DNA from 2 places in the Pseudonocardia sp. ICBG601 genome. Region 1 is predicted to be linked to the other one. Evidence: riboswitches for the same ligand, from Rfam matches in the RefSeq annotation. Region 1 holds a riboswitch; the other holds the start of a gene.

Region 1 (5,063 bases):
GTTCCACGAGCTGATCCTCGGCGTGACCTGGCTGGTCACCGGGCGGGAGGACTTCTCCGACGCCGGCCGGGTCGCCTCGCCGCACCTGCCCGGGCTGGGCGTGTGGTTCCTGCTGATCGCCCCGGTGCTCGGCGGCCTGGTGTACGGCCCGCTGGTCCAGCGGTTCGCCCCGGAGGCGCGCGGGCACGGGGTGCCCGAGGTGATGTTCGCCGTCGCGCGCAGGGGCGGGCGGATCCCGGCCACCGTCGCCGCGGTGAAGGCGCTCGCGTCGGGGATCTGCATCGGGACCGGCGGCTCCGTCGGCCGGGAGGGCCCGATCGTGCAGATCGGCTCCGCGCTCGCCTCGGCGATCGGGCAGTGGCTGCGGGTGCCCGCCACCCGGCTGGTGCTCATGGTCGCCTGCGGTGCCGCGGGCGGGATCTCCGCGACGTTCGACGCGCCGGTCTCCGGGGTGGTGTTCGGCCTGGAGCTGATCCTGCGGTCGTTCAGCGCCGAGGCGTTCGGCGTGCTGGTGATCAGCTCGGTGGTCGCGAACGTCGTCGCCGAGGTGATCGCCGGCGACCGCGCGATCCTGACCCTGCCGCACTTCGACCTGGGCAGCCCCGCCCAGCTGCCGCTCTACGCGCTGCTCGGGCTGCTCGCCGGGCTGCTGGGCTGGGCCTTCGCCCGGATCCTCTACGTCGTCGAGGACGCCTGTGACGCCGTCTGGCGCGGCCCGGAGTGGTTGCGCCCGGCCGTCGGCGGGCTGCTGCTCGGCGCGCTGCTGCTGGCACTGCCCCAGATGTACGGCGTCGGCTACCCCGTGCTGGAGGCCGCGATCGGTGGCCGGTACGTCGTCGGGTTCCTGCTCCTGCTCGTCGTCGGGAAGATCCTCGCGTCCAGCCTCACCATCGGCATCGGCGGGTCCGGCGGTGTGTTCGCGCCGTCGCTGTTCGTCGGTGGCACCGCCGGGACCGCCTTCGGCTACGCCGCCGCGGCCCTGTTCCCGGCGCTGGACCTGCACCCCGGCGCGTTCGGTCTGGTCGGCATGGCGGCGGTGTTCGCGGTGGCCGCGCACGCCCCGATCACCGCGGTGCTCATCGTGTTCGAGCTGACCGGCGACTACGCCCTCATCCTGCCGCTGATGGCCGCCGTCGTCCTGGCCACCGGCCTGTCGAACCTGGTGTCGCGGGACAACATCTACACGCTCAAGCTGCTGCGACGCGGGATCGACCTCGCCGCCGACACCCCGACCGACGAGGCACTGCGCCGGGTCGTCGTCGCCCAGGTGATGCGTCCCGCCGACGGCACCCCGCCCGGCCCGGAGCTGCCCGCGCTGGACCCGGCCGCCCCGGTGCACGACGTCCTCGGGGTGCTCGCCGCGCACCGGGGAGCCGCGCTGCCCGTGCGGGAGCCGGACGGGCCGCTGCTCGGGACGCTCGCCGAGCACGACCTGCTCGACCATCTGCGGGGGGTGTCGGGGCGGGGGACGGTTGACCACTGACCCGGTCGCGTGATGGGCTCCCCGACGACGACGGAACAGGAAGCCGGTGCGAATCCGGCGCGGTCCCGCCACTGTCACCGGGGAGTGCCCTCCCCACACCGGTGCCACCGCCCGCGAGGGTGGGAAGGCCGGGGAGGGCGTGGGGATCCGGGAGCCAGGAGACTGCCCGTCGTCGCGGATTCCCACTGGTGAGGGCGCGGACCCTCGAGGAGGACATGCGATGAGCCACGACCTGGTGGTGCTCGGTACCGACCCGTCCGGCGACGGCGCACCCCGCCCGGGTGCCCACGTCGCGGACCTGCTGGCCGACGCCGAGACCGTCTTCGCCTTCCCCCAGGCCGAGTCGACGGCCCTGTTCTACGCCGAGGCGTGGCGGGTCGAGCCGGTCACCCCGCGTGACGCCGTCGCCCGGATCGGGGCCTGGGCCGCCGCCGGACCCGCCGGCGGCGCGGTGCTGCTGGTCGGGGGCGACCCCGCGGCCGACGCCGCGCTCGGTGCGGTCCTCGACGGGCTGGCGCGCACCGTCCCGGCGTTGCGGGCCCGGGTCGCCGAGGGCAGCCGCGTCGCGCCGCCGCACCGCAGCCCGCTGATCGGCTGAGCCCGCCGGCGGGACGGCGCGCTCAGGCCCGCCAGCTGCCCAGCGGGTCGGCCCGGGTGAGGTCGGGGTCGGCGGCGTCGAGCGTGCGGGTGCGGCCGGGCCCGGTGTAGGCGGTCTCGAAGCGCACGGTGACCCGCCCGTGCCCGGCGCCCTGGACCCAGCCGTGGCCGTGCTCGGGGTGTGCGACGTCGTCGCCGGCGCGCCAGGGCCGGTCCGGGTCGGGTTCGCGGTCGGGGCGGCCCGGGCGGACGGGGCCGGGCACGTCGCCGGCGCCCGTGGTCGCGTCGGCCCCCGCGGTACCGCCGGTCCCCGCAGGACTGTCGGCCCCCGCGGCCGCGCCCGTCCCTGTCCTCGCGTCGGTGTCCGGAGGTGCGTCGGTGTCCGGCGGTGCGTCGAGCACGGCCACCCCCGCCGCGCCGGCCGGGGCGTCGGCCGCGGGTGGGGGGTCGAGGGCCGAGGCCGTCGTCCACCCGTTCTCCGAGGGCACCGCGTCGAACAGGGCCAGCGGCGGCTCGTCGCCGAAGCCGGACACCGACACTCCCAGCAGCCGCACCCCGCCCTCGCCGACCGCGCCCTCGGCCAGCCGGCGCGCCACCGCGACCAGGGTCGCCAGGTCCCGGGTGCCGAACGGGGTCGTCTCCGACCGGGTGTGGGTGGTGAAGTCCCCGGTCCGCGCCTTCACGGTGACGGTGCGGGCGGTCCGACCGTCGGCGACCAGCCGTCGGTGCACGGCGACGCAGATCGACTCCACCGCGGTGTGCACCGCGCTCATCGCGGTCAGGTCGGCGTCGAAGGTCGTCTCCGCGCTGATCTGCTTGGCGGCGCCGCGCGGGGCGACCGGACGGTCGTCGATGCCGCGGGCGAGACGGTGCAGCTCGGACCCGATCGCGCTGCCCAGCACCCCGGCGACCTCGCGGGCGTCCATAGCGGCGAGCTGCCCGATCGTCTCGATCCCGATCTTCCGCAGCGCCTCGCCGGAGACCGGCCCGATGCCCCACAGCGACCGCACCGGCAGCGGGTCGAGCACGGCCGCCTGCTCGGCGTGGGCGATCACCCGCAGCCCGTCCGGCTTGGCCTGCTCGGAGGCGATCTTCGCGATCTGCTTGCCCGACCCGGCGCCCACCGAGGCGGGCAGCCCGGTGCGGTCGCGCACCGCGCCGCGCAGCCGGGTGCCCCACTCCCGCACCTGGTCGGGGGAGGCGCCCACGAGGTCGGGCGGCTCCACGAACGCCTCGTCCACCGACACCGGCTCCAGCACGGGGGAGAACTCGCCGAGGACGGCCATGACCTCCTCGGACAGCGCCTTGTACAGGGAGAACCGGGGCGGCAGGACCGTCGCGTGCGGGCAGCGCCGCCGCGCCTGGCCCATCGGCATCGCCGAGCGTGCCCCGAACACCCGGGCCTGGTAGCTCGCCCCCGCGACGACGCCGCGCGGTCCCGCGCCGCCGACGAGGACCGGACGGTCGGCCAGGGTGGGCCGGGTGAGCTGCTCGACGGAGGCGAAGAACGCGTCCATGTCGAGGTGCAGCACCCAGCGGTCGGCCGCCGCGGTCACTCCATCATCACCCGTGCATCGTGCCCCGGCGCACCGACAGGATCGCGTCGCCGTCGGCGACGGTGACGGCCGGGGCCACCGGTCCCGCCCCGGCGACGGCGCCCGGGTGGTCGTCGAGGCCGGTGGGGACGTCGGTGACCCACCAGCTCCCGGCGGTGCCGGTCCAGTCCAGCACCCGGGCCGGGCTGTGCGGCGGGGACAGGGTGATCGCGTCCATCGGGCTCGACAGGCCCTCGCCGGTGGCCTTGAGCAGCGCCTCCTTCCGGGTCCAGGTGACCAGGAAGCCGGTCCCGTCGGGCGTCCCGGCGGCGAGCTCGGCGGGGGACAGGGCGTGCCGGACCAGGCCGTCGAGGCCGGACAGGGGGCGGTGTGCCTCGACGTCGACGCCGACCGGCCCGGTCCCGACCGCGACACCGACCAGCGCGCCGGAGTGGGTGAGGGAGAAGCCGGGGTCGTCGCCGCGCCCGGCCAGGCGGGGCTTGCCGTGCGGCTCCCCGCAGCGGCAGGTCCGGTCGAGGACCAGCTCGGCGGGGTCGGCGTCGAGCCGCTCGGCGAGCACGAGCCGGGCCAGCGCGTGCGCGGCGAGGTAGCGGGCGCGGTCCTCGGGCCGTCGCAGCGCGACGAGCCGTTCGCGTTCGTGGGCGTCCAGCAGCGCGACGAGGTCGGCGCGGGCGCCGGGATCGGCCGGGGCGGCCCACCAGACGGTGACGGTCACGGCGTCCAGCCTCCCACGTCGCACCCCCGTCGGGGCGCGCCGCCGGGAGTGATCACGGACCGGGCACACGAAGGGTCGCCCGTCGGCGTCTCCGGTGCCCGGTCCGTGCTCCCCGTGCGGTCAGCCGCTGCGGCGGGCGGCGAAGTCCGTGCGGACGTGGGCCGGGCGGGCCTGCGGGGCCGGCCCCGCCGTGCGCGGTGCCGCCGGGCCGCCCGGCGCGCCGGACCGGCCGCGCTCGGCCGCACGGCGCTCGGCGCGGTTGGCGGGTGCGGCGGCGGTGGCTCCGCCGGGTGCCGCCCCGCCGGCCGTGTCGGGCCCGGTCTCGCCGGTCAGGGGACCGGGAACCGCGGACGCGTCGGTCGGTCGGGCTGTGCTGTGGGCTGCGCTGTGGGCGGTGGTGTGCGCGGTGGTGTGGCGGGTCGTGGGCATACGACCTCCTCGGAACATCGGGTCGGACTCGGACCGGGTGGGAGGGGCCGGTGACGCGCGGGGACGCCGGAGGGGCCGCGCGAGGGCGGCGACGGTTCCGGGGCCCGGTGAGGACGTCACGGGCCGGCGACGGAGGGCGCGGAGATCGACCGCGCGGGTCGCTCAGAGGAACCGGATCAGCATGGCGGCGACGCTACGACGACGACCCCGACCGGTGCCACCGGTTTTCCCCGGCGCCGCCGCCCTATCGTCGCGGGCATGGGTACGGCGGGCACGGGTACGG
Region 2 (5,063 bases), on a different contig from region 1:
GACTGGGCCTGGTCGAGCCATTTCTGCCGGCGCGACGCCGCGGCCACGAGCCGGCTCGGCTCGATCTCGAACGCGGTCGCGTAGAGCTCCTTCAGGTCGGCGGGGACCCGGTCGATCTCGGCCAGCGACCCGTCGAAGTACTTCAGGTCGGCGACCATCACCTCGTCCCACAGCCCGCGCTCCTTGAGGTCGCGGACCAGGTGCGGGTTGATCACGGTGAAGTCGCCGGACATGTTGGACTTCACGTACAGGTTGAGGTGGATCGGCTCGATCGACTGCCCGACCCCGCAGATGTTCGAGATCGTCGCCGTCGGGGCGATCGCGAGCACGTTGGAGTTGCGCATTCCCTGGGTGCGGACCTTCTCCCGCAGTGTGTCCCAGTCCAGCGTGGACGACCGGTCGATCTCGAGCTCGCCGTCGCCGCGGGCGGCGGCCAGCAGGTCGAGCGAGTCCAGCGGCAGGATCCCGCGGCTCCACAGCGACCCGTCGAAGCTGGCGTAGCGGCCGCGCTCGACCGCCAGGTCCGACGACGCGGTGATCGCGTGGAAGCTCAGGAGCTCGGCCGAGGTGTCGGCGAACTCGACGGCCGCGTCGCTCGCGGGGGCGATGCGCTGGACGAACAGCGCGTCGGAGAAGCCCATCATGCCCAGGCCGACCGGGCGGTGGCGCAGGTTGGACCGGCGGGCCTCGGGGATCGTGTAGAAGTTGATGTCCACGACGTTGTCGAGCATCCGCACCGCGGTCGTCACCGTGCGGCGGAGCTTGTCCGCGTCGAGCCCGTCGCGCGTGACGTGCGCGGCGAGGTTCACCGAGCCGAGGTTGCAGACCGCGACCTCGCCCTCGTCGCCGGCGCGGGTGTTGAGGGTGATCTCGGTGCACAGGTTCGACGAGTGCACCACCCCCGCGTGCTGCTGCGGGCTGCGCAGGTTGCACGGGTCCTTGAACGTGATCCACGGGTGCCCGGTCTCGAACAGCATGGTCAGCATCCGCCGCCACAGCTCGACCGCGCGCACCGTGCGGTGCACCCGGACCTCGCCGCGCGCCGCGGCCGCCTCGTACTCGCGGTACCGCTGGGCGAACGCGGTGCCGTAGAGGTCGTGCAGGTCGGGCACCTCGTCCGGGGAGAACAGAGTCCACTCGGCGTCGGCCTGCACGCGGCGCAGGAACTCGTCGGGCACCCAGTTCGCGGTGTTCATGTCGTGGGTCCGGCGGCGGTCGTCGCCGGTGTTCTTGCGCAGGTCGAGGAACTCCTCGATGTCGACGTGCCAGGTCTCCAGGTAGGCGCACGCCGCGCCCTTGCGCTTGCCGCCCTGGTTCACCGCGACGGCCGTGTCCCCGGCGATCTTGAGGAACGGCACCACCCCCTGGGAGACGCCGTTGGTGCCGCGGATGTGCGCGCCGAGGCCGCGGACCGGGGTCCAGTCGTTGCCGAGCCCGCCGGAGTACTTGGCCAGCAGCGCGTTGTTCCGGTAGCCGCCGAAGATCGACTCCAGGTCGTCGTCGACGGTGGTGAGGAAGCACGACGACAGCTGCGGCCGGTGGTGCCGGAGTTGAACAGCGTCGGGGTCGAGGCCATGAAGTCGAAGCTCGACAGGACCTCGTAGAACTCGATCGCCCGGGCCTCGCGGTCGATCTCGCGCACCGCCAGTCCCATCGCGACCCGCAGGAAGAACGCCTGCGGCAGCTCGAAGCGCACGCCGCGCTCGTGCAGGAAGTAGCGGTCGTAGAGGGTCTGCAGGCCGAGGAAGCCGATCTGCAGGTCACGGTCCGGGCGGAGGGCGGCGGTGACCCGGTCCAGGTCGAAGGTCGCGAGCTCGGGGTCGACCAGGCCGATCGCGATGGCGTGGCGCAGGTAGTCCTTCGTGTAGGACGCGTACCGCTCGGTCATCGTCGCGTGGTCCGGGGTCTCCCGGGTGCCCGCCAGGTGCGAGACGGCCTCGGCGCGGAGCCGGTCCAGCAGCAGCCGCGACGCCACCAGGGAGTACGCGGGCTCGCGCTCGACCAGGGTGCGGGCGGCCAGGACCAGGGCCTGGGCCAGCTCGTCGGCGGTGATGCCGTCGTAGACGGTGCGGTCCAGCTCGGCGAGCACCGGCTCCGGCGCGACGTCGTCGATGCCGTCGCACGCCTCGCCGAGCACCGCGGCGACCCGGTCGCGGTCCAGTGGGGTCCGGCTGCCGTCGGGCCCGGTGACGTGCACGACCGGCGCGTCCGACGCGCGGTCCCCGCCGTCGCGTTCCCGGGCCCGTGCCTGCTGCTCGCGGTAGAGCACGTAGGAACGGGCTACCTTGTGGTGGCCGCCGCGCATCAGGGCGAGCTCGACCTGGTCCTGGATCTGCTCGACGTGCACGGCGTGCGCCGGGTGCCGGGTCAGCGCCGCGACGACCTGGTCGGTCAGCCCGGCCACGAGGTGGTGCAGCCGCGACGACGTCGCGCCCGAGTCCCCCTCGACCGCCAGGAACGCCTTGGTCGTCGCCACCGAGATCTTCGTGGCGTCGAACCCGGTCTCGGAGCCGTCGCGCCGGATGACGCGCAGGGCCGGGGGTGCTGTTGCCGGTGCAGCGGTGGAAGCCGTCACGGGCTCTCTCCTCGCGAGTCGCCGTCGCCTCCGGGGGCGGGCGCGGTGCGAGGAGGCGGCGGGTCGCGTGTCGTCGGCGGCCCACCGCACCCTGGTGCCGTCCCACGAGGCCCGGAGCAGCGCGCACCGGTCGGTACGCGCACCGGTGGCAGGTCTTCGGACTCACGGGCGCACTGCTCACACCTACTGGCCGTCGCTTCCCGGGATCACTCCCAGTGCTGTTGACGGCGGTCGTTCCCGTTCACCGCTGCGGGGCAGTCCCGGATTCCCACCGGGTTCCCTCTTGCCTCACCGGCCCGGGCGGGCCGGTGAACCACCAGTGGTCTGGACACTACATCTTGTGGGCGGAGCTACTCCATCCCCCCCATCGGTGCGGATGCAACCCCCCTCGGTGACCGGCGGTCCGGGGTCAGCCCGCCGCCCGCCCCTCGGCCGTCGCCCGGGGGCCGGGGGTGAACACGTGCCCCGCGAGTGCTGGCGGGACGGCGGCGAGTCCCGGCCCGCCGGCGCGCACCCAGGCCGCGACCGCGTCCGTGGTCGCGGCGTCCAGGACCGCACGGAGCCAGACCGGCCGGGCGCCCGCCCGGCGGGCCCCGGGCGCCGGGGCGACCACCAGGACGTCGGAGTCCGCGCACGGGCCCAGGCACTCGCTGGTGCGCAGCCGGGCGTGCCCGGCCAGGCCGTCGGTCAGCCGGTCGAGCAGCCGGTCGTGGTGGTCGCGGTCGAGGCCGGGGTGCTTGCGGCCGGAGCCGCAGCAGCACCCCCGGCAGGCGGTGACGGCGGGGAGGGCGGACACGCCCCGACCCTACGTGACACCTGACGAACTGTTCAGGTGATCACGGCGACGACGGGTGTCCGGCGGCACCGGCCCGGCGGACGGTCGTGGTCGACGAGGCGCGGCGGGTAGGCAGGGCCCGCCGTGGGGTACTCCGCCGCCGACCGTTCCACCATCGAGAGGGAGATCCCGTGAGCCACCACGTCCTGGACGCCGCCGGCGTCACCACCCCGGCCGCCGTCGTCGAGAAGCTGCACGACGCCGCCCGCGCTAGCACCGCCTGCGCCTCGGCGATGGTCGCCTCCGGCGGGATGGAGACCGAGGTCCTGCTGGCGCTCGACGCCGCCGACCTCTGCACCGCCGCCGCGGCCGTGCTCGGCCGCCGCACCGGGGACAAGGCCGTCGGCGAGGCCGCCGCCTCGGCCGCCGCGCTGGCCTGCGAGGCGTCCGCCGCGGCCTGCGGCGCCCACGCCGACCACCACGAGCACTGTCGGCTGCACGCCGAGGTCACCCGCGAGACGGCGGCGCTGCTGCGCGAGCACGCCGGCGCCTGAGGCCCGGCGGGCGGTGCCGTGGCCCTGCCGTGACCCGGCTGCGGCACGGCCCGTCCTGCGGCCGGGAGCGGTTCGGAGCCCCGCCCGCAGCGGGTCACCCCATCCGCAGCCGGTGGAACCGGGCCCAGGTGGCGGTGTCCGGCCGGGCGGGCTCGACGCCGGTCAGGTCGGCGGACACGCCGACGTGCTCGTCGCCCGAGGACCAGACGGTCGAGCGGTCGCGCAGCAGGAGCTGGGCGCGTCGCAGGGCCTCGACCCGGCGTGCCTCGTCCGGCACCCCGCGCGCGGTGGCGAGCAGGGCACCCACGTCGGCCCGTCCCGCCGCGGCCGGTGCGTCGTCCTCGCCCGCGGTCGCGACGGGCGGGGCGTCGTCGGCGGGGTCCGGGCCCGCGGCCGCGCGCAGGTACAGCGGGAGCGGGGTCGCCGCGGCCCGGCGGAACCGGATGCCCGGGGTCGGGGCGGCGTCGGGCGGGTCCGGCTCGCGTGGCGTGCAGGTCAGCCCGATCTCGGCGAGCTGTTCCACGACGGTGTCGGCGGCCGGGCGCGACATCGGGTCGAACGGGTCGAACAGCAGCGGCACCTCCAGCCGGTCCGCGCCCGCCGCCGCGACGAGCTCCCGCGCGCGGGCGACGTCGCGCTCCACCGGCGCGAACCCGGCCGGGTGATACGCCAGGCCCGGGCCGAACAGGTCGTCGCCCGGCTCGGCGAGGTCGAGCAGCACCTCGCGGACGAGCTCGGTCCGGTCGATGCCGAGCCGGACCGCCTCGGCCAGCCGGGGATCGCCGAGCACGTCGCCGGACGCCCCGGCGGTCGTGCCGCCTGCCGTACCGGTGCCGGGGGACGACCCGGCCGGGCCGACGTCGAGGAAGCGGGTCGCCGAGCCCGGCGCGGACACCACCGTCGTGCCGACCCGCCCGAGCAGCCGGCGCGCGCTGTGCGGGAACAGGTCGTGTGCCCAGTGCACGTGACCGTCCACGAGGGACTGGTAGCGGTTCTCCTCGTCGTCGTCCACCACGAACTCCACGGCGGGCGAGCGCGCAGCGCCCAGCCAGTGGCCGTCGTGCCGGTAGAGCGCGTCCGGGGACCCGGGCAGCCAGCGGAACGCGCCGGTGCCCACCGGCGGGGTGCCGCGGCCGTCGCGCACGATGCCGGTGCCCGG

What was found. A riboswitch is a leader RNA that binds a small molecule or an ion and turns the genes downstream of it on or off. The one in region 1 is predicted to bind cobalamin.
Region 2: it holds a riboswitch for cobalamin, as region 1 does, so the genes downstream of both, KPL57_RS53735 (ribonucleoside-diphosphate reductase subunit alpha) here and KPL57_RS15620 (hypothetical protein) in region 1, are expected to answer to the same signal.

The regions. Positions count from the first base shown of each region.
Region 1 is NZ_JAHLJA010000043.1:6,602-11,664, reverse strand. Features, by position in the region: gene KPL57_RS15625 (chloride channel protein) at 1-1,483, shown strand, start outside; cobalamin riboswitch at 1,480-1,669, shown strand; gene KPL57_RS15620 (hypothetical protein) at 1,704-2,081, shown strand; gene KPL57_RS15615 (DNA polymerase IV) at 2,104-3,636, opposite strand; gene KPL57_RS15610 (4'-phosphopantetheinyl transferase superfamily protein) at 3,644-4,351, opposite strand; gene KPL57_RS66555 (hypothetical protein) at 4,472-4,780, opposite strand; gene KPL57_RS15600 (FAD-dependent oxidoreductase) at 5,039-5,063, shown strand, end outside.
Region 2 is NZ_JAHLJA010000153.1:70,995-76,057, reverse strand. Features, by position in the region: partial or broken gene KPL57_RS53735 (ribonucleoside-diphosphate reductase subunit alpha) at 1-2,575, opposite strand, end outside; cobalamin riboswitch at 2,705-2,908, opposite strand; gene KPL57_RS53730 (hypothetical protein) at 2,985-3,371, opposite strand; gene KPL57_RS68160 (hypothetical protein) at 3,404-3,526, opposite strand; gene KPL57_RS53725 (four-helix bundle copper-binding protein) at 3,542-3,904, shown strand; gene KPL57_RS53720 (ABC transporter substrate-binding protein) at 3,999-5,063, opposite strand, start outside.